2 regions of the Vibrio sp. YIC-376 genome follow, and region 2 is predicted to be linked to the other one. Evidence: riboswitches for the same ligand, from Rfam matches in the RefSeq annotation. Region 2 holds a riboswitch; the other holds the start of a gene.

Region 1 (15,217 bases), on a different contig from region 2:
ACGGTACATTCCCAGAAGAAGGACCAGAGCAAGACCCTCGTCTGAGCCAACCAGTAAGCAGTCTGAAAGTCGGCCGTAATGACCCATGTATTTGTGGCAGCGGTAAGAAATTTAAAAAGTGTTGTGGGTAGAAGCTAGATCCTAGGTCATAGTCCTTAGGTCCTAGGTCCTAGGAATAGATTACGGATTACGGATTACGGATTACGGATTACGGATTACGGATTACGGATTACGGATTACGGATTACGGATTACGGATTACGGATTATTTCAACCACCTAATCACGATGTCAAACACTTCTGTATTCTGTAATCAGTATTCCAAAGCAACAAACACCGCAGCTTGCGTTTAGCACTGAACTTACCGCAGACACTTCTAGGACCTAGGACCCTAACACCTAGGGCCTTCCTGTAATCCGTATTCCAAGACAACAAACACCAGAACTTACGTTTATCACTGAACTGGCCGCATTCTCCCCTAGAACCTAGGACCTAGGGTCTGATAAACCTAGGCCCTATCTTTAACTACTTATGACGCTCTTTAAGCTTGTTTACCACGTCGTTCATTGACAAACCTTGGTCTTGAAGCAGAACCAACAAGTGATAAATCAAATCAGCCGATTCGCACACTAGTTCCGCCTTGTCACCCGACGTTGCCGCAAGCGCGACTTCAACGCCTTCTTCGCCCACTTTCTGCGAAATACGCTTGGTGCCACGGGCATAAAGACTGGCAGTATAAGAGGACTCTGGGTCGGCGTTCTTGCGGGCAGCCAGTAGCTGCTCAAGTTGATGAAGCCACACCATTTGTGACTCTTCTTGCGGATCGCCATCCCAGCATGTTGTGGTGCCTGTGTGGCACGTTGGCCCAATCGGATTGACCTTTACCAACAAAGTATCATTGTCACAATCCAGTGAGATGTTCACTAGTTGAAGAACGTTGCCAGAGGTTTCTCCTTTGGTCCACAAACGCTCTTTAGTGCGAGAGAAAAACGTGACTTGACCGGTTTCACCTGTTTTCGCCAGTGCATCTTGGTTCATGTAACCCATCATCAAGACTTGGCTAGACTGGAAATCCTGAACGATAGCAGGTACCAGACCATCCACCTTCTCCCAGTTGATTCGCTCTTGTAGCGAACTTACTTCGGCGGCTGCAAAACTCATACTCGTACCTCTATACCTTGCTGTTTTAAATACTTTTTCAACTCGCCAATATTGATGACTTGCTTGTGGAATACTGACGCAGCTAAAGCACCGTCAACATTCGCTTTTTGGTAAGCCTCTGCGAAGTGCTCCATCGCACCCGCACCGCCAGAAGCAATCAGAGGCACCTTACACACTTCGCGTACCATGTTGAGCTGATCAATGTCGTAACCGTTTCGGACGCCATCCTGGTTCATCATGTTCAATACGATTTCACCAGCACCGCGTTTTTGCACTTCTTGTACCCAATCACGAGTTTCCCATTGCGTCGCTTTAGTACGAGCCTCATCACCCGTAAACTGGTAAACCTGATATTTACCTGTGTCCTTGTCATAGTATGAGTCGATACCCACTACGATACATTGAACACCAAACTTATCTGCCAGATCCGTAATTAGTTGGGGATCCGCCAACGCTGGCGAGTTAATAGAAACTTTATCCGCACCGAATTCCAATATACGTGCAGCATCTTCTGCAGATTTAATGCCACCAGCGACACAGAAAGGAATGTCGATGACTTCAGCTACGCGCTTCACCCAGCTTTTATCAACCACACGACCATCGCTGGATGCAGTGATATCGTAAAACACCAGTTCATCTGCGCCTTCTTCCGCGTAACGCTTTGCCAGAGGAACAATGTCACCAATGATTTCATGGTTACGAAACTGAACGCCCTTAACCACCTGACCGTCACGGACATCAAGACATGGAATTATTCGCTTTGCCAACATGCAAATGCCTCCTCTGCTGTGAATTTACCATCTAGCAACGCACGACCTACGATAACGCCGGCTACACCGCTTCCTTTAAGGGCTTCAATATCGGCCAGTGATCCGATGCCACCCGAAGATTGAAATTGAACCTGAGGGTACTGTTTGCAAAGATCCACGTACAACTCAACATTGGAGCCTTCTAGTGTTCCGTCACGGGAAATGTCCGTGCAAAGAACGTGCTTTAGGCCAACCGTAAGATAATCGTCGATCAAAGCTTCAATCGTGACGCCTGAATCTTCCTGCCAACCAGAAATTGCCACTTTACGTGTACCATCCTGATCAATGTTGATATCCAGTGCCAGAACAATTTTCTCTGCGCCGTATTTTTCCATCCAGCCTTTTACTAGCTCTGGTTGTTTAACTGCCGTCGAGCCGACTACGACACGCTGAGCGCCAGCTTCAAGTAAATCTATAACGTCCTGTTCAACACGAACGCCACCGCCAATCTGGATATTAGCTGGCGTACTTGCCAGTAGTTTTGCAATCAGGTCAAGCTGACGAGCTGACGTATCTTTCGCGCCAGTTAAATCCACTAAGTGCAGCCAATCTGCACCTGCCTGATGGTACAAGTTGAACTGCTCTGCCGGGTCAACTTTGTATTCGGTTACTTGTCCGTAATCGCCTTGGTAAAGGCGAACCACCTGTCCTTCAATTAAATCAAGAGCTGGAATAATCACACTAAATCCCTTTTATAATTCTAAGAAGTTTTGAATAAGCTTCGCGCCCGCTTTTGAAGAACGCTCTGGGTGGAACTGTACTCCGTAGTAGTTACCACTCTGGACAGCCGCTGTAAATGGATTACCGTAATCGCACTCTGCAATAGTGTAATCACCCACTGGCATCGCAAAGCTGTGTACAAAGTAGAAATACTCGCCCTCTTCGATGCCTTTAAATAGTGGATGACCCGCTTTTGCTGAAACGGTATTCCACCCCATATGAGGCAGTGGTAAATCGCCGGTTTGAAGCAATTTCACTTCACCGTCACAAAGGCCTAAACACTCGACCAACTCGTCGGCTTTCTGGCCTTTTTCCTGAGAAACTTTACCCAGTAGTTGCATGCCAAGACAGATGCCCAGCAGCGGCTTCTCTACTTGCTTAACCAAACCAATCAGATCACGCTCTTCAAGGTTTTTCATCGCTTCACTTGCCGTGCCCACGCCTGGCAAGAAAAGCTTATCCGCCGATAATACTACTTGAGGGTCTTTTGAAATTGTAACCTTGTAACCAAGACGCTCGATGGCAAATTTCACCGAAGAAACGTTGGCACAGCCAGTATCAATAATCACAACTTTCTGTTCTGTCACTGTACTCTTCTCCTATCTACTTTAAGGAATGACCTTAAAGAACGCCTTTACTACTTGGCAACTCGTTACCTTCAACTTTTATAGCCTGACGTAAAGTACGGCCAAACGCTTTAAACAGGCTTTCAATGATGTGGTGATCGTTATCACCCGCAGAAGAAAGGTGTAGCGTACAAGCCAAAGTATCAGTTAACGAACGGAAGAAGTGTACAACCATCTCAGTCGACAAATCGCCGACTTGATCACGGCTAAATTGCGCGTCGAACTTCAAATATGGGCGGCCAGATAAATCCAGCGCACATTGTGCAAGACACTCATCCATCGGCAAGCTAAAACCAAAGCGACCAATACCGCGTTTATCGCCTAGCGCTTCTTTCAGTGCCTGTCCAAGCGCCAACGCAGTATCTTCGACGGTGTGGTGATCATCAATGTGAAGATCGCCTTCTACCTTACATACAAGCTGGAAACCACCGTGGGTTGCGATTTGATCAAGCATATGATCAAAGAATCCCATCCCTGTCGAGATTTCATTGCCACCTTGCTCATCCAGGTTAACCGCAACCTTGATGTCCGTTTCTTTGGTAGTACGAATGACTTGTGCAACACGGGCCTTCACTGTGAGATCTTTTACGATTTGCTTCCATCCCATGGTCTCTGGATTATATTGAATACCGCGAATCGCCATATTTTCAGCAAGCTGAAGATCCGTTGGACGGTCACCGATCACAACGGAATTCTGGAAGTCCACTTTGCCACCCTGAAGGTACTTTTTCACCATGCCCAGCTTAGGCTTACGGCAAGAACAGTTTTCATCGTCAAAGTGAGGACAAATCAGAACATCATCAAACTTCACACCTTGAGATTCGAAAATCTCCATCATCATGTTGTGTGGCTCGTCAAAGTCTTTTTGCGGGTAACTATCCGTACCCAAACCATCTTGGTTGGTTACCATCACTAAACGGTAACCCGCATCCTGTAGTGTTAATAGACTTGGGATCACGTATGGCTCTAGTTTCAACTTATCTAGACGGTCTACTTGGAAATCAATCGGAGGCTCAACAATCAGTGTGCCGTCACGGTCAATAAAAAGGATTTTTTGTTGTTTGCTCACTAGAACATCCTTATTGCTATCTTGTTTGGCTCCCACTCGATCGTGAGAGCAAGGTAACTTTATGGCTTTACAGCTTTACGAATAGTAGTTTCGAATAAATCCAAGTGTCTTTTCGCATTCTTCGCGATTACCGACACTGATTCGTACACAGTTTTCAATTGGTGAGTTACGTAAAATAATTCCTGTATCCCATGCGCCTTTAAACAGGGCATCACCATCAGGGAACTTAACAAGCAGGTAGTTCCCCCACCCTTCGTTCACCTCAACACCCGGAATCATTGATAATCCAACTTGTAAGTAGGCACGGTTCGCATTGAGGTCAAGCACCTGATACTTTGCACGAGCTAAGCCTGCTTCTGATAATGCTTGAATTGCAATCTCTGCAACTGGCACCGGCACTGGGTATGGTGCGATAACCTTAAGAAGTACATTAATCAGCTCTTCATTCGCAAGCGTAAATCCACAACGCAGACCAGCCAGCGCAAATGCTTTTGATAACGTGCGAAGAATCGCTAAGTTAGGATATTGCTCTAACAGATCAACCGTTGAAGCTTCTGGACAAAAATCAATGTAGGCTTCGTCCATCACGACAATCGCGCGATCTTTAGTCATTTCAAGCAGTGAAAGGATGTCTTCTCGCTTGACCAAGTTACCCGTAGGATTGTTTGGTGAACAAACAAACACAAGTTTTACGTTATCAAGGTTGGCTTCAATTCCAGCGAGATCAAGTTGCCAGTCTGAAGTCAGAGGTACTGTCTTGCGCTCAACACCAAACGTTTCTGCACTGATAGCATACATACCGTAGGTTGGCGGACAGTAAAGAATGGCATCTTTACCCGGTTCGCAGAACGCACGTACGAGTAGCTCAATTCCTTCATCGGCACCACGCGAGGTAAGCGTTTGTTCAGGTTTGACACCAGCATAAGCCGCATAGGCTGCAATTAACTCTTTTGGCTGACACTCACTGTAACGGTTAAGACGAGCGAAATCCGTTTTATATTCATTGTTAAATGGTGATTCATTAGCATTCAGCCATACATCACCTGTACCACCAATACGACGAGCAGATAAATAAGGAGTTAGTTCCTGGACTTGTTTACGCGCTAGCTTTTCCATCTCAATATTTCCTTCTTACTTAGCTGCCAGTTTTTCTACACGGATCGTAACTGCACGTTTGTGCGCGTCTAAACCTTCCGCTTCAGCCATGGTTACAACCGTTGGAGCCAGATTCTTAAGGCCTTCTGCAGACAACTCCTGAACTGTCATTCGTTTAGAGAAGTCGGCCAAGCCAAGGCTTGAATACGTGCGAGTGTATCCGTAAGTCGGAAGCACGTGGTTTGTACCTGAAGCATAGTCACCAGCAGACTCAGGTGACCAGTCACCCAAGAAAATAGAGCCTGCGTTATCAAGAAGTGGTAACAACTCTCGCGGATTCTTTGTTTGCACAATCAAGTGCTCAGGGCCGTAAAAGTTCGAGATTGAAACCGCTTGTGTTAACGATTCAGCGATAATAATCAAACTTGATGCCAGTGCTTTTTCTGCGATGCTTGCGCGAGAAAGCTCCTTCAATTGACGTTGTACCGCGTCCGTCACTTGATCTGCAACGACTGGTGAAGGCGTTACTAGTACCACTTGTGAATCAGGACCGTGTTCCGCTTGGCTAAGTAGATCGGCTGCAATAAAGTCAGGATCAGCGGTTTCATCGGCAAGCACCAGTACTTCAGACGGGCCAGCTGGCATGTCAATCGCTGCACCACGGAAATCATTACTCACTTGACGTTTTGCTTCAGTAACGTACGCATTACCTGGGCCAAAAATCTTATCAACTTTAGAAACCGTCTCTGTACCATAAGCCATCGCAGCAACAGCTTGACCACCACCAACGTTATAAACTTCATCAATACCACAAAGTTTCGCTACGTAGAGGATTTCATCAGCAATCGGCGGTGGAGAACACAATACCACTTTGCGACAACCCGCTATTTTTGCAGGGACACCAAGCATCAGAACAGTCGATGGTAATGGAGCGCTACCACCAGGAATGTATAAGCCCACTTTTTGGATTGGACGTGTGACTTGCTCACACATTACACCTGGCTGCGTCTCGACTTTAATAGGCTGTGGCTTCTGCGCTTTGTGAAACTTAGCGATATTTGCATAAGCTTGCTCAAGCGCGTTTTTCATGTTTTCAGATAGACGTGCTGAAGCTGCATCAATTTCTTTTGCCGAAACTCGAATTGAATCCGGTGTTACTCGGTCAAACTTCTCTGTTAGCTCGATAAGCGCGGCATCACCTTCGCTACGTACTTTCGCGATAACCTCAGCAACGGCAGCGGTTATATTCGCACCTTCAGTGATAGCTGGGCGCTCTAAAATCGAATCTTGTTGATTTTCACTCAGTGATTGCCAAACGACTGTTCTCATCGCTCTTACTCCATCATTTTTTCAATTGGTAGTACTAGAATAGAGCTTGCACCCAGCTCTTTCAGTTGTTCCATTGTTTCCCAGAAAAGGTTTTCAGAACTTACCAAGTGAACAGCCATTTTTGATTTGTCTGCAGATAGTGGTAATACGGTTGGATCTTCTGCACCTGGCAGTAACGATTTAATTTGCTCAAGCTTTTCTGCAGGTGCGTGTAACATGATGTATTTAGACTCTTTTGCTTGCTGCACGCCTTGCATACGAGTAAGTAGTCTTTCAATCAGTGCGGTCTTGTCGGCGTCAAATTCACCAGTGCGTTGAATCAGTGTCGCTTTAGATTGGAAAATAACTTCAGCTTCTTTAAGTCCGTTAGCTTCTAGCGTCGCGCCAGTTGAAACTAAGTCTGCAATCGCATCGGCCAGACCAGCTCGAGGGGCAACTTCTACCGAACCTGTCAGCATACAAGTAGAGAATGGTACGCCGGCAGCGTCCATGTAAGCTTTAAGTAAGTGTGGGTAAGTAGTAGCAATGCGTTTGCCAGCTAAATCTTGTGGGCCTTTGTATTCTGCGTCTTTGTCGATAGCAATAGACAAACGACAACCACCAAAATCTAGACGACGAAGTTGTACAAATGCATATGGTTCGCCTTTAGCTTTACGGTCTAGACGTACTTCTTCCAATTCGTTTTCACCGATAAAGCCAAGATCCACAACACCATCCATAACAAGTCCAGGGATGTCGTCATCACGGACTAGCAGCAAATCGATTGGCATATTTTCAGAGTGAACCACAAGACGCTCACCCATTAGATTAAATTTAACGCCGCATTGTTTAAGTAGAGCCTGGCTCTCTTTGCTAAGACGACCTTTTTTCTGAATTGCGATTCTTAAGCGTTGTGTTTGCATTGCTTTGTCCCTGTACAAGATATTGAAATCTAAATTATTTTTTAAGCCAAAAACGAAAAAACCCTCGGAAGATATTTTCTCCCGAGGGTTTTAAATCTGAAATACTTTGATTTTAACCGCCGGGAGTTTTCTGTCTCCCGGGTATGCGCACATCTCCCGAAAGACTAGACTGGGTGATGGTGATGATGAATGTTCATTACAAAATTGCGCATACTTATTTAAAACTCTATTTCGTTGTTTTGTTGATGACCACACTAACTAAGGATTCTATTTTTTTCAATACTAAATTTAACTAATTATGATTTTTTTTGTTAATCATTTGATTTAAATGTATTTTTATTTTTATCTAGCGCCCACTATTTCAATGAAAAATGTAGCTATACAACAGATCTCTTAGCAAAAATCGTGCACAAATCAAAATTCTTGTTAAACAAATGGTTAGTAAATTTCACTATTCGTAATTAACACCTTTCTCAATAAAAAGACACTCACTCGGCCATGAGCCAACTAATTAAAAACTATTATTTTATTGGGGCAAAAATAGTGAAAAATGATGAAACTGCATAACAGTAGTGCTAAACAAGCTGTGGATCTCAGTAATGCTGACCTATATCCATTGATCGGCAATAGCGCCTGTATCCAAGAGCTTCGTAACGCCATAAAAAAATACGCTCGATGTGATGCGGAAGTGCTCATTCAAGGGGAAACCGGAGTGGGTAAAGGATTGTGCGCGCGACTTATTCATCAATTGTCTAAGCGAAGTCAGTGGCCTTTTGTCGAGGTAAACTGTGGTGCTATTCCTAGCGGACTGATCGCATCTGAATTATTTGGCCATGAGAAAGGGGCATTTACCGGTGCTATTTCTGATCGAATTGGCTTTATTCAAAAAGCTCACAAAGGCACATTGTTTCTGGATGAAATAGGAGACATGCCTCCTGATCTGCAAATCCACCTATTGCACTTCTTAGAAAGTAAGCAGATACACAAAGTCGGTGCCGATAAGTTTATCGATGTAGATTGCCGTGTCATAGCCGCAAGTCACGTAGATTTAAAAAGCGAAGTAGTACAAGGTGAGTTTCGAGAAGACTTATTTTACCGACTTAACATATTACCTCTCACGATCCCTCCATTAAGAAAAAGAGGACAGGATATTCTCATGCTGTCAGAGCATTTCTTGAGAAACCTATCTAGTGGTCAGGTCAATAATATGTCTGAAGAAGTCGAAGAAATGCTCTTAAAACATCGCTGGCCAGGGAACGTCCGTGAATTACGCAATGTCATCCAGCGAGCAATCGTCATGTGCGAAAACAACACATTACTCGTTGATGATCTTGGGCTTGATTGTAACGAAAGGCAGCTACTCCCATCTGCGGATCAAATTGACCTCGACTATCTATTGCAAGCCATTGAAGAAAATAAACATAACATGAGTGCTGCAGCGCGAGACCTTGGTATATCCAGAACGACGCTATATCGCCTGATTAAGAAATACAATTTGAGCGTTTAACACTGTACAGCTGTAACGTAACACTGTGTAACATCAAATTCTAAAAATATCATTTAGTTAAAATTTAAGCCTGATAATTTCAATTTCAGCCCTTTAGAAATCAACAAGTTAAAATAGGCATACTCTTTGCTCCTGTGTTCATTAGTCATTAGCGACAATGACACAGGAGCAGAAAAAATGAATATTCACAGGCTATTATCCAAGATTCGAACAGCTACTCTTGTGATATCTTCACTAGCTTTCATCTTTTCAGTACCTGCGTTAGCAAATCTAAGTGGAGCAATCTTTACGACAGATCCATGGGGCGCAGTCGTTAATGAGAACGTTCGCTACGAATCTAAATTAGAAGTCTTTTTAGATGGAGGTCCTGGGCCGCATGCTCCAAGAACAGCTGCTGCACTACCAGCAGGGCTTTACTACTTCCAAGTCACTGACCCGTCTGGTAAATGTTTGTTATCGAGTATGACAGATAGTGCTGATAACAATGGCAACGCGGACCTTAACGAGCATAAAGAACAGTTAGCGCAGCAACTACTGGCGTTTATCTTTAACACTCGTCATCGTCCAACCGATTCAGGCTTAAGTCCTACAACCACGCTTTGGTATGGTGGTGAATGGGTACCTGTGCAAGAAATTATCGCGAATGCGATTGTTGCATGGCAAGGGTCTGACGAATCTGAGATCGATTATATTAAAACCCTGTTAGATGGTATGAACAATAACGATGAAGTTCAAATCCTACCTTCATCACCTGACGATTGTCCAACACCATATTTCCCACCGAGTGAGCCGGAGGTCTAATTTATTTCATTTAATAGTTAACCCCAAAAAACGCGATTGCCCCCCTCACCTAAATCGCGTTTCAAAAAAAGCTCCGCTATTTCTAGCGGAGCTTCCTCTTTTTTAATTAACTCGATTTCTCTATACGTTTTGGTACGCCGCCATCTTAGATTTAGATAGCCACGAAAGTACCACACATAGAATTACGAAGGTTAATGTTGCCGCTGTGAACGAAATTGCGATAGACGTTGTCAAACCCAGTACGACAAAGCCTACGCAAGAAACTAGTGCCACACATAAAGCATACGGTAACTGAGTTGAAACATGATCAATGTGGTTACAACGTGCGCCAGTCGACGACAAAATAGTGGTATCTGAAATTGGTGAACAGTGGTCGCCAAATACCGCACCTGCCAAAACAGCGCTTAGCATTGGTAGCATAAGTGCTACATCAGTCGCTCCTGCCATATCACCAGCAATTGGCAGCATGATACCGAAAGTACCCCAAGACGTACCTGTTGAGAATGCCATTAAACCAGACAACAAGAACAGAATAACAGGCAGCCAGTGTGGGTCGATATTACCCTGTGCCAACGTTGATAGGTAAGAGCCCGTTTTCATATCACCGATAACAGAGCCAATAGTCCAGGCAAATACAAGGATAAGAATTGCACCGAGCATTGATTTTGCGCCAATCCAAAGTGTACGGATGATCTCGCTCATTGGAATACCCTGCTTAAGCACAGTAAATAAACCAACCGCCAGACCAAGCAAGCTACCGTAAATCAGGGACATACCAACATCGGTATTCTCAAATGCGCCTAGTAGAGCAAACTCTTTACCATCAGCAGCCAAGGCCTGACCACCGGTGTAAAGCATAGAAGCAATAGTTGCCACAATTAGCGTTACGATAGGCAAGATCAAATCAGAAACGTGACCTTTATCGCTCTCGCGGATATCAAGCTCCTCGTTAATTTCATGAGCTTCTGGCGAGTCGTTCTCTTGGTCTTTATCAAACCCTCGACCTTGTGATGCCAAGATCTCGTGTTCACGCATCTTACCGATGTCTAAACCGAACCATGCGACTGCAAATACCATAAGTAGTGCAAATACCGCATAGAAGTTCATAGGAATCAATCGAATGTATGCACCTAGAGCAGAGTACTCGGTAATACCGTGCGAAACTAAAATGCCACCAATAATGGTAATGATGTAAGCACCCCAGCTCGATGCTGGCATAATCACACACATTGGAGCCGCAGTTGAGTCCAGGATGTACGCTAATTTCGCGCGAGATACATAGAATCTATCGGTCACTGGGCGAGAAATCGCGCCAACAGCAAGGCTGTTAAAGTAATCGTCGACAAAAATGAATACACCTAAAAAGGCTGCGAGAAGTTTAGAACCGCGCTTACTTTTAACTCGAGACTGCGCCCATTCTGCGAATGCGCGTGTACCACCAGACAGCGTCAACAATGCGGTTGTCATTCCCAATAAGATAAGGAAGCCAACTATACTCATATTCCAAGTGTTAAGACCGCCATCTTCAACGAAGACAGAAGACACTTGGGTACCAACATAGCTCGCAGTATCAACGACCGACCAGCTATTCAGTAGAACCGCACCCAGTACGATACCTACACCAAGAGAAATTAATACACGTCGTGTCAAAATCGCCAGAGTCAAAGCGACAAGCGGTGGCAACAGTGAAACAGGAGAACTAGAAAAATCTATTAAATTCATGATCTTCAAAAACCAAAGTTTGGCTAGAGATCTACTGCAGATAAGCCACGTCTTTTAAAAAACGAACTCATGTTGAACTTAGCGACAGGGAAGCGAACACTCCACCCAACCCTACAGTAGCGCTCCATAGTTTAATGTAAATATACTATGGCAGTGTTGTTCCTTTCGGATACAACCCCAGCAAGTAATATTGATGGATTACTCGCTTCGGCAATCTTCGCCTTCCACTATTATTCATTGGCATCACCCCAATAATAGCTACTCTTCGAGACTGCGCCTCTACGGCAATAACAAACAATTGACCACTAAATATACATAATGGCAACAATTTATCTGTGATATTGCATCAGGTGGCGCTATTGTACTTATGATGAGAACCAATGCAACACATCAAACTAAATTAAACTTATATTCCACTGTAAAGCGAGCGGTTTAGTTTCACCACTAAATGCCATTAATATGCAACTGCAACCACTATCATTGCACTTTTTATGAAACCTTATTATTACTCGAGCAGTATCATTATTTGACTTCTATTGATAAATAAAACAAATGTGACATCGAAAACTACACACGACTTTATCTCTTTGACCGGATTGAGACGCCCTGTGACTTATAAAAGCGAATTCACAATAAAGGCAATTAAAATATTTTGAGCATGATTGAACTTCCATCTAATAACTTTTATATCTCGATAATATTCCTTTCTTATAAAAAATTAGACAAAATTAATCGAAATCACGATTTAGTATTTGCACATAAGGAAAAGATAAAGTTAAATATAAGGACTTACCGCTTTATTTGTAGAATGGCATTATTTGATCGTAACGATAAGAGGTGCCATACACATTAACCTATTAATAGGAATCGTTATGTCAGAGCTGACTAAAACACTTCTAAATATCCGTAGCCTTCGTGCATTTTCTCGTGAGCTGACTCTAGAACAATTGGAAGAAGCTCTAGATAAACTGACTACTGTAGTGACAGAGCGCAAGGAAACGGAAGAGGCAGAACGCGCAGCACAAGCTGAGCAAGAAGCTAAATTAGCTGAAATCGCAGAAAAAATTGCACAAGACGGTATCGACGTTGAGGCTCTTATTAATGCGCTATCAGGCGAAACTAAGACTAAGGCAAAATCTAAGCGCGCACCTCGCCCTGCTAAATACAAGTACATTGATCCAAATGGTCAAGAAAAAACTTGGACAGGCCAAGGTCGTACGCCTTCTGCTATCCAAGAGCATCTTGATGCAGGTAAATCACTGGATGATTTCCTAATCTAATTTGCGTTCTATAGTAAAAATAAGAGGCTCCCTAGGGAGCCTTTTTGTTTGTATTAAATAAAAAATGGCGCATTTCCTAATGCGCCATTTTTACATTTGTAAAAGAACTGTAAATTTATACTAAATTAGCGTTCCCAATATGCCTCTTCCAGACTATCTTCTCGTTCAGGTAGTCCACGCGACAAACGCGGAGAGTGTTGTACTAGTACTTCGTAACTAGCTCTATTTGCATATTTACAAACTTGCGAGAAAGAAGAGTAAGTTAAATATTCATTACTGTGCTTACTTGAATTAGGCACATTTTCTTTATGGTATTTATTTGCAGCCATATCATGAAGAACAGCAGACAAGGCAGCATCACCCGCACCATTCGTATTCTTAATTTTTTCCGGACCACCCATATATGGTGAAATATGAGAATACACTCTAATAGGTGTTTCACATGCATTTTTTGGTGCTGGTCGGCTAAATTCGTAACGGTTAAATTCTGCAATTGATCCAGGAAGCAATGGCAAAGTCGTTTCACGTTTCGCGCTATCTTCTGTATACCCGGCCATAAATAAGCCCACAGGGCCAGCAGTACAAAGCACTAAATCAGCCCATTCTAGTGTCTTGTCAGACGCAGCTAAAGGATCAGACTCTCCTGTCAGTGCTTCTGCCTCATCTTCATTCATGGCAACAACAGAAACGTGTTCACGAATAAATTCTTGCCAATATTTTGGATCGTCCTTAATTACGAATTTAGTACCTAATGTCAGAACAACTGGCACGTCATACTTTTTCGCGTACTCAATCGCCTTCATCGTTGCAGCAGGCATTGGGTCACCGTCTTTGCATCGTACTAAGTAAGACGTCAGTAATAACGCTGAAGCATTCTTGAAGATTTTTTCTGGAATACTATCTGGATGAAGTTGGTTCATTTGACCTTCGCTGATCGCGAAAGTACGTTCACCTTCTTCGGTTATAAGCGCAAAACAGCGACCAATAGCACCATTAACGCCTTGGAGGTAGTTTAGGTCCATGCGGCTTGATGTGTTACACAAGTAGCGGTAACCGTAACTGCCAATCTTAATTTCCTGGCTCATCACACCAAGCAGTGTTGAACGATCGTCAGCAAGAACGGAGTAGTTATGAAGCGTATTGCCTATCGTACCACCCGCGTACTCATTGGTAATTAGGTTCTCTTCTTTAAGATGCTGGTATAAAGCTTCCGCCGTAACATCATCAATTACCAATGAGTGGCCTTTACTCAAACCGTATTTTTCAATCACATCCGATGTAACTTTTGCTTCAATATCCACTAAAGTTTGGTCAATACCAATGATGTGAGTACGCGTCATCTTCTTGCTTTCTTGTGCTTGACTCACTAATGGGTCACGAGCATGAACAGGAAAATAATGCTTGGATTTGCGTTGTCCAGGAAATTTCATATTGTTAGTCTGAGTAAGGGATGAAAAAGAGAACGGATTCTATACCGCTAATAATCACGCAGCAATAAAGGCAATTATAGCAAACGTTTGCTCTTCTCTTTTTTATTTACTGGGGATCATTCACCTTCCATAAAGCTTAGATCTGGCAACTGATTAAGGTGCTCGCTATAACGCTTAAGATTAAATTCACCCTCATTTTTCATGACGTCGAACACTTCAATCGACATTGCGCAAGCCATCATCGCAACCGCTTCATCACGTGGCGTACCAGTCATCATTAAACGCATGAGTGTTTCTTTAACTTTTAACGGATTCCCGTCTTCCAGTTGATTTTCAACAATCTCAATTAACTCAGCTTCTTGCATGAATTGGTTTTCGTCAGTCATCTTAATATTACCTCTTGGATTTTTGGCAACTATGCCATATATATCCCGTCTATACTTGTGAAATTACGAATTAGTGTTGTTGGTGCAGAAAAATGTAGCAAAAACGAATTGTGATTTCCGTCTCGGATCTGTCACCGGTCAGTGGTTTCTGTTAGAATCTGCGTCCCGTTTATTTAAGTGGTGTTTAGTAATGTCTGATAACAGCCAAAAGAAAGTCATCGTCGGTATGTCCGGCGGCGTTGATTCATCTGTTTCTGCGTATCTTCTGAAACAACAAGGCTACCAAGTAGAAGGCCTGTTCATGAAGAACTGGGAAGAAGATGACAACGAAGAATATTGCACAGCAGCAGAAGATTTAGCCGATGCTCAGGCAGTATGTGA
Region 2 (15,217 bases):
CCATTAAGAATTTACCCTTGGTGTGGAAAAACTTTGAGACCGTTATTTTTAACGTCCCTAAGCGCCTTACCACAGATGAGCTGCTCTCTTTCGGCCAACTCAAAGGCGTGTTTTATGCTGAGGATTCGCTAAAACAAGTTGGTGAAGGACTCAAAGGTATTATCAACGGACAAAACTGGTTGCCACGAAATGTGTCTAGCCAGCTTTTGCACTACTACCGTAATGTCATCAATACTCATACCGCTCCTGCCACCGTTGATCTTACCATTCGTGAACTGCAAGTGTTGCGCTGCCTTCAAAATGGAGCATCGAACAGCCAAATGGCAGAGGAGTTGTTTGTCAGCGAATTTACGATTAAGTCGCATCTGTACCAAATATTCAAAAAGCTTTCCGTGAAGAACCGCGTGCAAGCCATTGCGTGGGCCGATCAGAATTTGATGTCTTAATTCATCTGAACGTAATGCACCTCAAATGCCACTCCTTCCTAGTGGCTCAGCCTTTTTCTACCCTTCAGCTCACACTTTTTCCTACTTTAATCATGATTCATACATACCTCTCGTGTTAAAGTGATGTGCAAATTCTTGATGATACTGACGAGAAAGGAAATTCCTCCAATGATAAAAAAATGTCTGTTCCCTGCTGCGGGCTATGGTACGCGCTTCCTACCTGCGACCAAGTCAATGCCAAAAGAGATGATGCCAGTTGTGAATAAACCTTTGATTGAGTACGGCGTTGAAGAGGCAATTCAGGCCGGAATGAATGGCATGTGTATTGTGACGGGGCGTGGCAAACACTCAATCATGGATCACTTTGACAAGAACTACGAACTGGAACACCAAATCAGCGGCACTAACAAAGAAGAGCTCCTAATAGACATTCGTGAAATCATTGAATCAGCGAACTTTACTTACATTCGTCAACGAGAAATGAAAGGACTTGGACACGCTATTCTGACTGGCCGTGAACTGGTCGGTGACGAACCATTTGCAGTGGTTTTGGCTGACGACCTTTGTGTGAGTGAAGGCGACGGTGTGCTGGCTCAAATGGTCGCTCTGTTCAAGCAGTTCCGCTGTTCAATCGTGGCAGTACAAGAAGTCCCTGAAGAAGAAACCCATAAATACGGCGTGATTTCTGGCGAAATGATCAAGGACGACATCTACCGTGTTGATGACATGGTCGAAAAACCTGATCCAGGGACAGCACCAAGCAATCTAGCAATCATTGGTCGCTACATTCTTACTCCAGATATTTTTGAATTAATCGAAAACACAGAGCCGGGTAAAGGTGGCGAGATCCAAATTACCGACGCCTTGTTGAAGCAAGCAAAAGCTGGTTGCGTACTAGCGTACAAATTTAAAGGCAAACGTTTTGACTGCGGTAGCGTAGAAGGTTACATCGAAGCAACGAATTACTGTTTCGAAAACCTATACCTCAAAGATGAGAAAAAGTCTGCACTAAGTAAGCACGTGACTAAAAAAGAAGTATAAACTTTTCAAACTTATTGATTAGTCTTAACTATATAAAGCCCGGTCACAAGCCGGGCTTTTGCTTACTGTTTTTTTGTCCAGTATTTCTTTGCACATTTCTCACACTATGTAATACTTGCCGAACTTGGTTATACATAGAGCAAAAACGATGGATAAAATAGAAGTTCGCGGTGCCCGAACCCATAACCTTAAAAACATTAACCTAACCATCCCTCGCGATAAACTGACGGTCATTACTGGATTAAGTGGGTCTGGTAAGTCTTCTCTCGCTTTCGACACCTTGTATGCAGAAGGCCAACGACGCTATGTTGAGTCTCTTTCCGCTTACGCGCGTCAGTTTTTGTCTCTTATGGAAAAGCCCGATGTCGATCATATTGAGGGTTTATCCCCAGCGATATCTATCGAACAGAAATCGACGTCTCATAACCCTCGCTCAACGGTAGGGACGATTACTGAAGTCTACGACTACCTGCGTCTGCTTTACGCCCGCGTCGGCGAACCTCGCTGCCCAACTCACCACGCTCCTCTTGCCGCTCAGACGATAAGCCAGATGGTGGACAAAGTTCTGGAATTGCCAGAAGGCAGTAAGATGATGCTGCTGGCACCCATCGTTAAGGAGCGTAAAGGCGAACACGTAAAGACCTTAGAAAATCTTGCTGCTCAAGGCTTTATCCGTGCTCGTATTGACGGTGAAACCTGCGATCTTTCTGATCCACCAACACTAGAATTACACAAAAAACATACGATCGAAGTTGTTGTCGATCGTTTTAAAGTTCGTCCGGATCTGCAGCAGCGATTAGCGGAATCGTTCGAGACAACACTGGAGCTTTCTGGTGGTATTGCTGTTGTGGCTCCGATGAACGGTGACGGCGAAGAAATTATCTTCTCGGCGAACTTTGCTTGTCCTCAATGTGGCTACAGTATGCAAGAGCTGGAGCCTAGGCTGTTCTCATTCAATAACCCGGCCGGTGCATGTGGTACTTGTGACGGACTCGGCGTACAGCAATATTTTGATCCAAGCCGAGTCATTCAGGATGATTCACTGAGTCTGGCACAAGGTGCGATTCGTGGTTGGGATCAAAAAAATTATTACTATTTCCAAATGCTCACCTCATTGGCTGATCACTACGATTTTGATCTTCATGCTCCGTTTAATTCTCTGCCAAAGAAGATGCAAGAGGTCATATTAAAAGGATCTGGCCGTACGGAAGTTGAATTTAAGTACATCAATGATCGTGGTGATATCCGGGTTAAACGCCACCCATTTGAAGGCATACTGAACACGCTTGAGCGTCGCTATCGTGATACTGAATCAAACTCTGTTCGTGAAGAGCTCGCTAAATATATTTCAACCAAGTCCTGCTCAAGTTGCGGAGGTACGCGTCTGCGTCTCGAAGCACGTAATGTGTTTATCGCTGACACCACCTTACCTGAAATTGTAGAGCTGAGCATTGCCGATGCCCTAGCTTTCTTTGAAACACTAAAACTGGAAGGTCAGCGTGCACAAATTGCAGAAAAGGTGATGAAAGAAATCAATGACCGACTGCAGTTCTTAGTCAATGTCGGCCTGAATTACCTTAACTTATCCCGCAGTGCTGAAACACTGTCTGGTGGTGAGGCACAGCGTATTCGTCTAGCAAGTCAAATTGGTGCAGGCCTGGTTGGGGTGATGTATGTGCTTGATGAACCGTCTATTGGACTCCACCAGCGTGATAATGAACGCCTGCTGAAAACGCTGACTCACCTGCGTGATTTGGGTAATACCGTGTTGGTCGTCGAACATGATGAAGATGCCATCCGTTGTGCAGACCATGTGATTGATATTGGTCCAGGCGCTGGTGTACACGGTGGTAACGTTGTAGCAGAAGGTACAATGGCAGAGATCATTGCTAACCCTAATTCTCTGACGGGTCAGTACTTAAGTGGTGTCAAAGAGATAGCAGTGCCAGAAGAACGTACACCTCGCGATCCAAAGAAAACCGTCGAGCTTATCGGTGCAACGGGTAACAACCTTAAAAACGTTAACTTGTCAGTGCCGGTTGGCCTGTTTAGTTGCATTACCGGTGTTTCTGGCTCGGGTAAGTCGACCCTTATAAACGATACCTTCTTTAAGATCGCTCATACCCAACTGAATGGTGCCACAACCGCGAACCCATCGCCTTACAAGTCGATCAAAGGCTTAGAGCACTTTGATAAAGTCATCGACATCGATCAAAGTCCAATCGGCAGAACACCTCGTTCTAATCCTGCAACCTACACAGGTATCTTTACGCCGATCCGTGAATTGTTTTCTGGCACACAGGAATCGCGTTCACGCGGTTACAAACCGGGACGTTTCAGTTTCAACGTGCGTGGCGGTCGCTGTGAAGCGTGTCAGGGCGATGGTGTAATTAAAGTTGAAATGCATTTCTTACCCGATGTTTATGTTCCATGTGATGTGTGTAAAGGAAAGCGTTATAACCGTGAGACATTAGAAGTACGTTACAAAGGCAAAACCATTGATGAAGTACTGGAAATGACGGTGGAAGACGCACGCGAGTTCTTTGAACCTGTACCTGCCATTGCTCGTAAATTACAAACATTAATGGATGTGGGTTTGTCTTACATTCGTCTTGGACAGGCCGCGACAACCCTGTCCGGGGGTGAAGCGCAGCGTGTGAAATTAGCAAGAGAGCTGTCAAAGCGCGATACGGGTAAAACGCTCTACATTCTGGATGAGCCAACCACTGGTCTGCACTTCCATGATATTCAACAACTACTGACGGTCTTACATCGTCTACGAGATCACGGTAATACGGTTGTCGTCATCGAACACAACCTGGATGTCATAAAAACAGCAGACTGGGTTATCGACTTGGGTCCGGAAGGCGGACAAGGCGGAGGTGAAATAATCGCGCAAGGCACACCTGAAGATGTGTCCCAGATCGAAGGATCGCACACAGCACGCTTCCTTAGTCCTATGTTGAAGTAAAAAAAACAGGTAAAGTACCAAGACCAGCCATTGCTGGTCTTTTTTCATTCAAAACAAAGCAATGTCTATGGCTACTATACATGTAAGTGGAACTAAACTTTCACCGGAAAAAGTTCAGGTACCTCTCAATCGCAAGTTTCTTATCGCGTTGGCTGTACTGTTTGTTCTGGCAATGCACTTTTTTATGCCTAACCCAGGCGGGTCAGGGTTAGCCCTGTCATTCAATGCGACAACGTGGATTGCTTTCAGCTTTGCGCTCGGTATTGGTTGCTATCAGATCGCGCGTAATCAAGCGTTAAGGTACTCCAAATTAACCATCGGGCTGTTTATCAGCGTCGTCATCATGACTGTACCGGTATTTTATCCAAATGCGAATGGTAGCTTGGCCGCTAACAAACTCATTGGGCTTTGGAGTGGCTTGCTGTTTTTCGTTGTCCTGCAGCAATTCCATTTTAGTAATAAGCACCGTCAACGGATCCTGTGGTTTATTGTGTTAGCGGTGGTGATCGAAGCTATTTTCGGCCTAATTCAATACCTGTACCTGAAGCCAGGCAACCCTTTCGGTTACAACACAATTGCCAATCGACCTTATGGCATATTCCAGCAACCCAATGTTATGGCAAGTTTCCTCGCGACAGGGCTTGTGATTGCCAGTTATTTATTGGCACGTCAGCCATATAAATACCATCGAAAACTCAGTGACATTTACTTGCTCTATGCCGTACCTGTATTAACTTTGCCTTTAATCGTAGCTCTTGCTTCACGCACAGGCTGGCTGGCTTCTCTGTTTGCAGTACTGTTGGTGATCCCATACATGTACCGCTACAACACCAGAAGACGCTTTACTCACTGGGTTATTTCTCTGGCGACAGGCTTGCTGCTCTCTGTCGTGGTCATGTTCATTGCTTTTCCTGATGGTAATGGCTTAGCGGCCGAGAAAGTGAATATGGCGTCGCCTCGCGCTTACACTTTCCCTCAGACCTTAGATATGGTGATTGAAAAGCCATTCACGGGATATGGATATGGAAAGTTTGAGTCCGAATACATGCTCTATACGGCTCGTCAACATGCGTTAAATGAAAAATATCCTGCTGGATTACCCGCAATGGATCACCCTCACAATGAGCTGCTGTATTGGGGCGTCGAAGGTGGGCTCTTACCTGTTTTGGGTATCTTTTTAGCCATGACATTAGTGCTGCGCAGAATCTATCAGTCGAAGCGAGGAACGCGTTTAGCGTTACTGGCTTTGTTTATCCCTATAGTTTTGCATTCTCAGCTTGAGTATCCTTTTTATCACTCTTTAGTTCACTGGGTGATCTTTATCATTCTGCTTTATTGGATAGATCAGCGAGTAGCGCGTTATCGCCAAGTAGGTTTTACGAAAATTACGAAAAGCTTGCTGCGTATATTTAGTTTAGTTCTGCCTGCTGTGTTTACGTTCTACATGGTGAGTGCTTTACATACCAACTACATACTGACGAAATTTGAAACAACGCGCCCAAGCGACCCGGACATTCTTAATCAAGTTAGTAACCCTGTGATGTGGAAAGACAGATTTGACTGGGATGTATATAGCACTTTCCTGAATATAGGCTTACACAAACAGGATCCGAGCTTAATTCAGCCTTATATCGACTGGTCGCTGAAAATTATTAAAGACAAGCCGCGTCCTGCTTTCTATAACAATTTGATCCTTGCGTATCAGGGATTAGATGACAGCAGTAAAGCTGAGCAAATCCGTGCTGAAGCGCAGTTCTTATTCCCTCGGGTAGATTTTACTCAAGTGAATTATCAGCCGCCATCAAGAGCACAATCCGCTTCACCTACGCTGTCAGCTGCAGAATAACTAAACAAAAATAGCGAAGGATATCCTTCGCTATTTTACTTTATTTTCAGACGGCACTACTCGGTCAGTGATTCTTCCAGCGCTTTCAAACAGAGTGCGACATTTTCAGGACGAGCACCGTACCCCATTAAACCGATACGCCACGCCTTTCCAGCCAATGCGCCAAGTCCAGCTCCAATTTCCAGGTTATACGTTTCTAAAAGATGCGCGCGAACTTTCGCTTCATCAATACCTTTTGGTACATAAATCGCGTTCAATTGAGGCAGGCGGTAGGCTTCTTCAACGACAAACTCAAAACCAAGTTTTTGTAGGCCTTCTTTTAGTTTTTCATGCATGAGTTGGTGACGAGCCCAGGCATTTTCCAGACCTTCACTTTTCAGAACCAATAATGCTTCATGCAAAGCATACAGGCTATTAACCGGCGCGGTATGGTGATAACTGCGCTTCCCTTCTCCACTCCAGTAACCTAACACTAAGCTCTGGTCGAGGAACCAGCTTTGCACAGGCGTCGTTCTTGATTGAATTCTATCAATCGCAGCCTGTGAAAACGTTACTGGTGACAAGCCAGGTACACAAGACAAACATTTTTGACTGCCTGAGTACACAGCATCCAATTGCCACTCATCGACTTTTAGAGGCACACCGCCTAATGACGTAACCGCATCAACAATGGATAACGCGTTGTACTGTTTAGCCAATTTACCCAGAGCTTGAGCGTCACTGACGGCACCAGTTGAGGTTTCTGCGTGAACGAAAGCTAAAATTTTGGTGTCTGGGTGTTGTTGCAGTGCTTGCTCAACTTTATCGACAGAAACTGGCGTTCCCCACTCATCGTCGACTACCACAACTTCACCACCAGCACGAACTACGTTTTCACGCATACGTTCACCAAAAACACCATTTCGGCATACGATAACTTTGTCACCTTTTTCAATCAGGTTGACGAAGCACGCTTCCATCCCCGCACTACCTGGTGCAGAAACCGCGATAGTAAAGTCATTTTCTGTCTGAAATGCGTATTTCAGCAGCTGTTTCAGCTCATCCATCATGGCGATAAATAGTGGGTCCAGGTGACCAACCGTTGGGCGGCTCAAGGCTTGTAGTACTTGAGGATAAATATCTGATGGACCAGGTCCCATTAGGATACGATGAGGAGGAATAAAACTTTGGATCGGCATGACAGCTCCTTGTTTGACGTTATTTCACCCGAGCAAGGTCGATTATTTTTAGAATTTGGATTAAGTCTCGGGAATCAGAGAACTCACACTAATGGATTTTGTACTACTCGGCAATTAGCCGTAAGTATTGAGTTCAAACCACTATCACAAATTCGTTAATAAAAAATATAAGATTAGCTGAAATATTGATTGACATTAGGGCCTCAAAACCGTTCAATGTTTGAGCTTTATGTGGAAGAGGAGCACTACCCAGGTAGATGATTTGTGGAACCGCAATTCCAAAACAAATTATTGAGGGGGAGTAGTGCCGAGGTAAGTCAAAATTGCAGGTTTTGGCTTGTCGGTTGACTTGGGTTGAGTCCCATCAACTGTCATCAGCACTGTCTGATGAAGAGCTTCTGAGGGTACATATTTCAAGTACATATCAAATACCTCTCTTTTTGCTCTTTTCCTTTCCTCACTAAATATCAGATATATATTTTTTTTAGGAAGTCGTGGGAGAACGCAGTGAGCGCACTTAACGTAGCAAAATTCGGTGGAACCAGTGTTGCCAATTTCGAGGCAATGAGCCGTTGTGCCGCCATTATAGAAAACAATCCAAATACTCGTCTTGTCGTTAGCAGCGCTTGCTCTGGTGTAACCAATCTACTGGTAGAACTTGCCAATGGTGTTCAGGATCAGGAGCAGCGTGCCGAGTTGCTACAAAAGTTAGCAGAAATTCATGATGCCATCCTAAATCAGTTAAGAGATGCAGCTGAAGCAACTGCAGAGGTATACGCTATTCTGGATACCGTAACCAGCCTTGCCGAAGCTGCGTCAATTCAAGCAAGTACTAAGCTGACTGACCATTTGGTAGCATGTGGTGAACTGATGTCTACCCATATTCTGGCTCAGCTTATGAGAGAACGAGGCATTAATGCGGTGCGTTTCGACATCCGTGAAGTGCTGAGAACCGATAATAACTTCGGTCGAGCAGAACCTGATGTCGAGGCTATCTACCAGCTCGCTCAAGAGAAACTCGTTCCGGTATGTCAACAGTCGGTCGTTGTAACTCAGGGCTTTATCGGCTCTGATGAGGAAGGCAATACAACCACATTAGGTCGTGGTGGTAGTGACTACAGTGCGGCACTTATCGCTGAAGGTGTTAAGGCTTCTGGCCTAGAGATTTGGACAGATGTCCCTGGTATCTATACTACCGATCCGCGTATTGCGCCGAAAGCGTCTCCAATTCCTGAAATCAGCTTTAGTGAAGCGTCAGAAATGGCGAACTTTGGTGCGAAGATCCTCCACCCTTCTACACTGGTTCCAGCCCTGCGTCATGATATCCCTGTCTTTGTGGGATCTTCAAAAGATCCAGAAGCGGGTGGCACATGGATACGCCATAAAGTAGAAAGCTCGCCGCTTTACCGTGCTCTAGCGTTGCGTTGCAACCAAACTATGGTAACTCTGCGCAGTGCAAACATGTTCCACGCATACGGCTTTCTGGCAAAAGTGTTCGAAATTCTGGCTAAACACAAAATTTCGGTTGACCTGATTACCACGTCAGAGATCAGTGTGTCATTAACCCTGGACCAAACTGATACTTCAGGTGGCGCGCCGAAATTGCCTCAAGCAGTTAGAGAAGAACTGGAAGAGCTGTGTAAAGTAGAAGTTGAACACGACCTATGTTTAGTTGCACTCATCGGTAACAACATGAGTGGCAGTAAAGGCTATGCGAAGCAAGTCTTCGGCACGCTGGAAGATTTTAACCTACGTATGATTTGCTACGGTGCTAGCCCACATAACTTGTGTTTCCTTCTGCACAAATCAGAATCTCAACAAGCGATTCAAAAGCTGCACGCAGAGTTGTTTGAACGATAATTACGATTTTATCGACATACAGAAAAACAAAGGGCTGCCCAGTAGGCAGCCCTTTCTCTTTTCGATGGATTAGCCGTTAATGTTCGGACCTAACCATTTTTCTGCTTCTAGCCTATCCCAGCCTTTACGCTGAGCATAGCTTTCGAGCTGATCTTCCTGAATCTGTGCGATCGCAAAGTAACGAGAGTCTGGGTGAGAAAAATACCAACCAGAAACGGAAGCGCCTGGATACATCGCATAACTAGAAGTGAGCGACATACCAATATTCTCTTCTACGTTTAGAAGCTCCCATAGTGGCCCTTTTTCAGTATGCTCTGGACATGCCGGGTAGCCTGGTGCAGGTCGAATACCTTGGTATTTTTCACGAATGAGGTCGTCGTTGGATAAATTCTCATCCTCAGCATAACCCCAGATTTCTTTACGTACACGTTGATGCAGATATTCCGCAAACGCTTCAGCCAAACGATCCGCTACAGCCTGGATCATAATCGCGTTGTAATCATCACCCTTAGCCTTATACTCGTCAGCCAGTTCACGCTCACCAATACCACCAGTTACCGCAAACGCGCCAACCCAGTCATGCTTACCTGACTCTTTTGGTGCGACGTAATCTGATAGGCAGTAGTTAAAGCCTTTTGGTTTCTCCGTCTGCTGACGCAGGTTACGCAGAACTTTCGCGACTTCGGTACGCGATTCATCAGTGTACACTTCAATGTCATCACCCACACTCGCGGCAGGGAACAGACCACACATGCCACGCGCTTGCATCAAACCTTCACGCTCGACACGGTCAAGTAGCTCATTCGCATCATGGAACAAACGTTGCGCCTCTTCACCAACTTCTTCATGCTGGAAAATCGTTGGATATTTACCAACCAGTGACCAGGTCATAAAGAATGGCGTCCAGTCGATGTACTTACGTAAAGTCGCGACATCAAAATCATCAAAGATATGAATCCCCGGCTGCTTTGGAACAGGAGGAGTATACGTATCCCAATCGATGGCTACTTTATTGGCACGAGCTTCCTCAAGAGTGACTGGCTTGGTTCTGGGCTTCTTACGATTGTGCTGATCACGTACGCGCTCATAATCTTCATTCAACTTTTCTACAAAAGCAGGACGACGTTCATCAGACAACAGGGAAGTACAAACACCTACCGCTCGTGATGCGTTGTTAACGTAAACCACCGGGTGTTTATAATTCTGTTCGATTTTAACTGCGGTATGCGCTTTCGAAGTTGTAGCGCCACCGATCAGAAGCGGAAGATTAAAATCAAGGCGCTCCATCTCTTTAGCCACATGAACCATTTCATCTAATGATGGGGTAATCAGACCCGACAAACCGATAATGTCGACGTTCTCTTCTTTGGCTACTTTTAGGATCTTTTCACACGGCACCATAACACCAAGATCGATGATCTCGTAGTTGTTACATTGCAAAACGACACCCACAATATTTTTTCCGATATCGTGCACATCGCCTTTCACTGTAGCGAGTAAGATCTTACCGTTAGTTTGACCGACCTGCTTCTCTGCATCGATAAATGGTTCTAAATGAGCTACCGCTTGTTTCATAACACGCGCTGACTTAACCACTTGAGGAAGGAACATCTTACCTTCACCAAACAAGTCGCCGACCACGTTCATTCCGTCCATTAACGGACCTTCAATCACTTCTAGTGGCTTAGAGGCGTTAACACGAGCTTCTTCTGTGTCTTCAACGATAAACTCGGTAATCCCTTTAACTAAAGCATGCTCTAAACGCTTTTCGACTGACCAAGTTCGCCACTCAAGTGCTGCGGCATCTTCTTCTTTACCGACGCCTTTATCTGCATATTCCGCAGCGATATCCAGTAGTCTTTCGGTAGCATCGTTACGACGGTTAAGAACGACATCTTCTACCGCTTCGCGCAGTTTTTCAGGTACGTTATCGTAGATCTCCAGCTGACCAGCATTAACGATGCCCATATCCATACCATTTTTAAAACAGTGGTAGAGGAATACTGCATGAATCGCTTCACGAACATAGTTATTGCCACGGAACGAGAAAGAAACATTAGACACACCGCCTGATATCATCGCATGCGGCAAGTCACGTTTGATGTCGCCCACCGCTTCAATAAAGTCAACGGCATAGTTGTTGTGTTCATCGATACCAGTGGCCACAGCAAAAATATTCGGGTCAAAAATAATGTCTTCTGGTGGGAAACCGACTTCATCAACCAAAATACGGTAAGCATTGGTACAAATTTCAATTTTGCGCTCGCGTGTATCAGCCTGACCAACTTCGTCAAATGCCATGACGATAACCGCAGCACCATAACGGCGAATCAGTTTAGCCTGCTCAACAAACTTCTCTTTACCTTCTTTTAGAGAAATAGAGTTCACAATGCCTTTACCCTGAATGCACTTCAGGCCAGCTTCGATGACTTCCCACTTGGAAGAGTCAACCATGATAGGCACTTTTGAAATTTCAGGCTCAGAAGCACACAGGTTCAAGAAGCGAACCATACAAGCCTGTGCATCCAACATGCCTTCATCCATGTTGATATCGATGATTTGCGCGCCATTCTCGACTTGCTGACGTGCAACATCGAGTGCTTCATCGTATAGCTCTTCTTTGATTAAGCGTTTAAATCGAGCAGAGCCAGTAACGTTAGTACGTTCACCAACGTTAATAAATAACGAGTCTTTTTCGATAGTCAAAGGCTCTAAACCAGACAGACGACAAGCCACTGGCAGTTCAGGCAATTCACGAGGCTTCACCTCTGCAACTACCTTTGCCATGTGACGAATGTGATCAGGTGTAGTGCCACAACAGCCACCAATCAGGTTCAAGAAACCACTTTCAGCCCACTCTTTTACATGCTTGGCCATATCCTCAGGGGATAAATCATATTCACCAAATGCATTCGGTAATCCTGCATTAGGGTGAGCAGACACAAAAGATTCTGATATGCGGGACAACTCCTCAACATATGGACGTAGTTCGTCTGGACCGAGCGCACAGTTCAGGCCAAAAGAAATTGGCTTCACATGACGCAATGAGTTGTAGAACGCTTCAGTTGTTTGTCCTGACAAAGTACGGCCAGAAGCATCGGTGATGGTGCCAGAGATCATCACAGGTAAAGCGATACCCAGTTCTTCAAAGACCGAATCAACCGCGAAAGCACACGCTTTAGCATTTAAGGTATCAAAAATGGTTTCGATGAGGATCAGATCTGAACCACCTTTAATCAGAGCACGAGTAGACTCTGAGTAGGCTTCAACCAACTGATCAAAACTGACGTTGCGGTACCCTGGGTCATTTACATCTGGAGAGATAGAACAGGTACGGTTTGTAGGACCAAGCACACCAGCTACAAATCGTGGCTTATCTGGCGTTTTTGCAGTCCATGCATCGGCAACTTCACGCGCTAACTTGGCAGCTGCAAAGTTTATCTCTTCGCTAAGGCTTTCCATCTCGTAGTCAGCCATCGCAATAGTCGTAGCATTAAAGGTGTTGGTTTCTAGAATATCCGCACCAGCTTCAAGATAAGCGCCATGTATTTCCTTGATCAACTGAGGCTGACTCAGTACCAACAAGTCGTTGTTACCCTTTAGATCGCATTGCCAATCTGCAAAGCGTTCTCCTCGATAATCTTGCTCTTCAAGTTTGTACCCCTGAATCATGGTTCCCATACCACCATCGATCAGAAGAATACGTTGCTTCAAATGAGCTTCAATCTGTTGTCTTACATTACTTCCCACAGTACAGCCTCGTTCCTTTATTTATGATTCCATCCTATCACACAAACTTCAGGAGTCTAGACGTCTAAATATGGAAATCATGATTATTTTATCGACTTCTTAACTTATCAAATAATCACGAAAAAATGTTTGCTATTTAAGCAGCATCAGCCGAGAATTCCATTCATAAAATGTTACAAACAGAGTGTTCTAATGTCGGTCTACCATACTTTATGTTTTCTCTCCGCTGCTGCGATGCTAATAGCCTTTGTAAACAGTAAGATCGGAAAGATGCAAACCACCATCGCCATTACCGCTGGCTCGATGGTACTTTCACTCCTTATCCTGATTGCAGGTCAAAACAACTGGTTCCATCTTACAGAAATAGCCACAGAGACAGTAACCAGCATCAACTTCGAAAATTTCTTGCTCAAAGGTATCCTAGGATTTCTGCTTTTTGCCGGTGGTCTGGGGATTAAACTACCTAACCTCAAAGATCAAAAGTGGGAAATTACGGTATTAGCGCTTGGAGCCACTCTGTTTTCGACTTTCTTTATCGGCTTTGTCCTCTACGGAATCTGCTTGTTGATTGGCATTCATTTTGACCTAGTTTACTGCTTGCTGTTTGGTGCATTGATTTCGCCTACTGACCCGATAGCGGTACTTGCTATTGTTAAAAAGTTAAACGCCCCAAAACGTATCTCGACACAAATCGAAGGTGAATCATTATTCAATGATGGCTTCGGTCTGGTTATTTTTGTCACCTTATTCACAATCGCATTTGGTACTGAAGCTCCTACGGTAGGGAGTGTAACCATGCTATTTATTCAAGAAGCGATTGGGGGTATTTTCTATGGCTTCTTGCTTGGTCTTCTCTTCCACTACTTAATCAGTGCAACAGATGATCACTCAATGGAGCTACTACTTACAATTGGCGTGCCTACCGCTGGTTACGCATTCGCAGAGTACATTCACGTATCAGGCCCATTAGCGATGGTTGTCTCAGGGATCATGATTGGTAACTGGACACGTTTCATCGGCTTTTCTAAAGAAAGTGAGGATCACCTAGACCACTTTTGGGAGTTGGTTGATGAGTTCCTGAATGGCGTACTATTCCTGTTAATCGGTATGTCGATGCTGTTATTTAAATTCCACCAAGAAGACTGGATGATGATGGCAATTGCGGTACCGCTGGTACTAGCATCTCGCTACCTAAGTGTATTCCTCTCCTACATTGGCTTTAAGCGTTACAGAAAATATAACCGTTGGTCAGTAAAAATTCTGACTTGGGGAGGCCTTCGTGGAGGGCTAGCTCTGGCAATGGCACTTTCTATTCCGTCTGGAATTTGGGTTGTTCAAGAAAAGCTCATTGATGTAAAAGAGATCATCCTAGTGATGACTTACGCGGTCGTTGTATTCTCTATTTTGATTCAGGGTTCCACAATTACTCCAATGATTGAAAAAGCCAAAGCAGAAGAGAAGAAGATGGAAGAAGAGCGTAACGCTTTATCCTCCTCCGAAATAAAAGAGCAGGAAGTGCCACAAGAGCAGAAAGAACAGCTTGAGTCTTGATATTTAGTTCTTTAGAAAGCAGCCAGATGGCTGCTTTTTTTATACGTAAATTTCCCTGACCTGCTAGATGAAATGACACCTCAGGAAACATATGATCTAATTAAGGCTATTCCATAACAGAACTTATTTGCTATGGATAGCCTGAACAATATCATCTTGAGAGCCACCCAAAACCGAGAACCGAACGGCCAGGATTCTTAACTTCTGAGCAAAGCGAACACAATTAAGCAAATACATAGAAGATGGGGCTCATGATACACAAGGCGGGTGGCCTATTGGTGCCCAGATCCACGCTTATATCGAAATAGAATGTGGCAACCACTATCACTCTTACCCCATCAATTATCGCTCACGAATATGGGCTTTCCGTGGAGAAACTCCCACCCTATTCTCCAGAGCTAAACCCCATAGAACAAGTATGGAGTTGGTTAAGACAACACTATCTCGCCAATCAGTCTTTTTCGGATTACGAAGACATTGTCTCCAAAGTGTGTAGGGCTTGGAATAGTTTTTTGGAATGTTCCATCAAAGTCACCAAGATGTGTTCGAGAAGATGGATAGACCTGACCAGTTA

Evidence for each region. Region 2 has a riboswitch for lysine ahead of lysC (lysine-sensitive aspartokinase 3). Riboswitches for the same ligand answer to the same signal wherever they lie in the genome.
Region 1: linked by a shared signal. The riboswitch ahead of tet(35) (tetracycline efflux Na+/H+ antiporter family transporter Tet(35)) and the one ahead of lysC (lysine-sensitive aspartokinase 3) in region 2 are both predicted to bind lysine.

What each region holds. Positions count from the first base shown of each region.
Region 1 covers NZ_JBBWFK010000001.1:127,024-142,240, reverse strand. Annotated here, with positions in the region: gene WJM94_RS00660 (YchJ family protein) at 1-131, shown strand, start outside; gene hisIE (bifunctional phosphoribosyl-AMP cyclohydrolase/phosphoribosyl-ATP diphosphatase HisIE) at 525-1,160, opposite strand; gene hisF (imidazole glycerol phosphate synthase subunit HisF) at 1,157-1,930, opposite strand; gene hisA (1-(5-phosphoribosyl)-5-[(5-phosphoribosylamino)methylideneamino]imidazole-4-carboxamide isomerase) at 1,912-2,649, opposite strand; gene hisH (imidazole glycerol phosphate synthase subunit HisH) at 2,662-3,276, opposite strand; gene hisB (bifunctional histidinol-phosphatase/imidazoleglycerol-phosphate dehydratase HisB) at 3,311-4,384, opposite strand; gene hisC (histidinol-phosphate transaminase) at 4,460-5,500, opposite strand; gene hisD (histidinol dehydrogenase) at 5,516-6,808, opposite strand; gene hisG (ATP phosphoribosyltransferase) at 6,814-7,710, opposite strand; His leader region at 7,763-7,899, opposite strand; gene WJM94_RS00615 (sigma-54 interaction domain-containing protein) at 8,264-9,217, shown strand; gene WJM94_RS00610 (hypothetical protein) at 9,395-10,018, shown strand; gene tet(35) (tetracycline efflux Na+/H+ antiporter family transporter Tet(35)) at 10,139-11,740, opposite strand; lysine riboswitch at 11,850-12,030, opposite strand; gene WJM94_RS00600 (H-NS family histone-like protein) at 12,613-13,020, shown strand; gene WJM94_RS00595 (inosine/guanosine kinase) at 13,146-14,450, opposite strand; gene WJM94_RS00590 (hypothetical protein) at 14,567-14,836, opposite strand; gene mnmA (tRNA 2-thiouridine(34) synthase MnmA) at 15,027-15,217, shown strand, end outside.
Region 2 covers NZ_JBBWFK010000012.1:87,004-102,220, forward strand. Annotated here, with positions in the region: gene WJM94_RS19595 (LuxR C-terminal-related transcriptional regulator) at 1-446, shown strand, start outside; gene galU (UTP--glucose-1-phosphate uridylyltransferase GalU) at 615-1,487, shown strand; gene uvrA (excinuclease ABC subunit UvrA) at 1,636-4,458, shown strand; gene WJM94_RS19610 (PglL family O-oligosaccharyltransferase) at 4,526-6,304, shown strand; gene WJM94_RS19615 (pyridoxal-phosphate-dependent aminotransferase family protein) at 6,361-7,482, opposite strand; lysine riboswitch at 7,710-7,888, shown strand; gene lysC (lysine-sensitive aspartokinase 3) at 7,990-9,342, shown strand; gene metH (methionine synthase) at 9,412-13,092, opposite strand; gene WJM94_RS19630 (cation:proton antiporter) at 13,285-14,643, shown strand; gene WJM94_RS19635 (transposase) at 14,955-15,217, shown strand, end outside.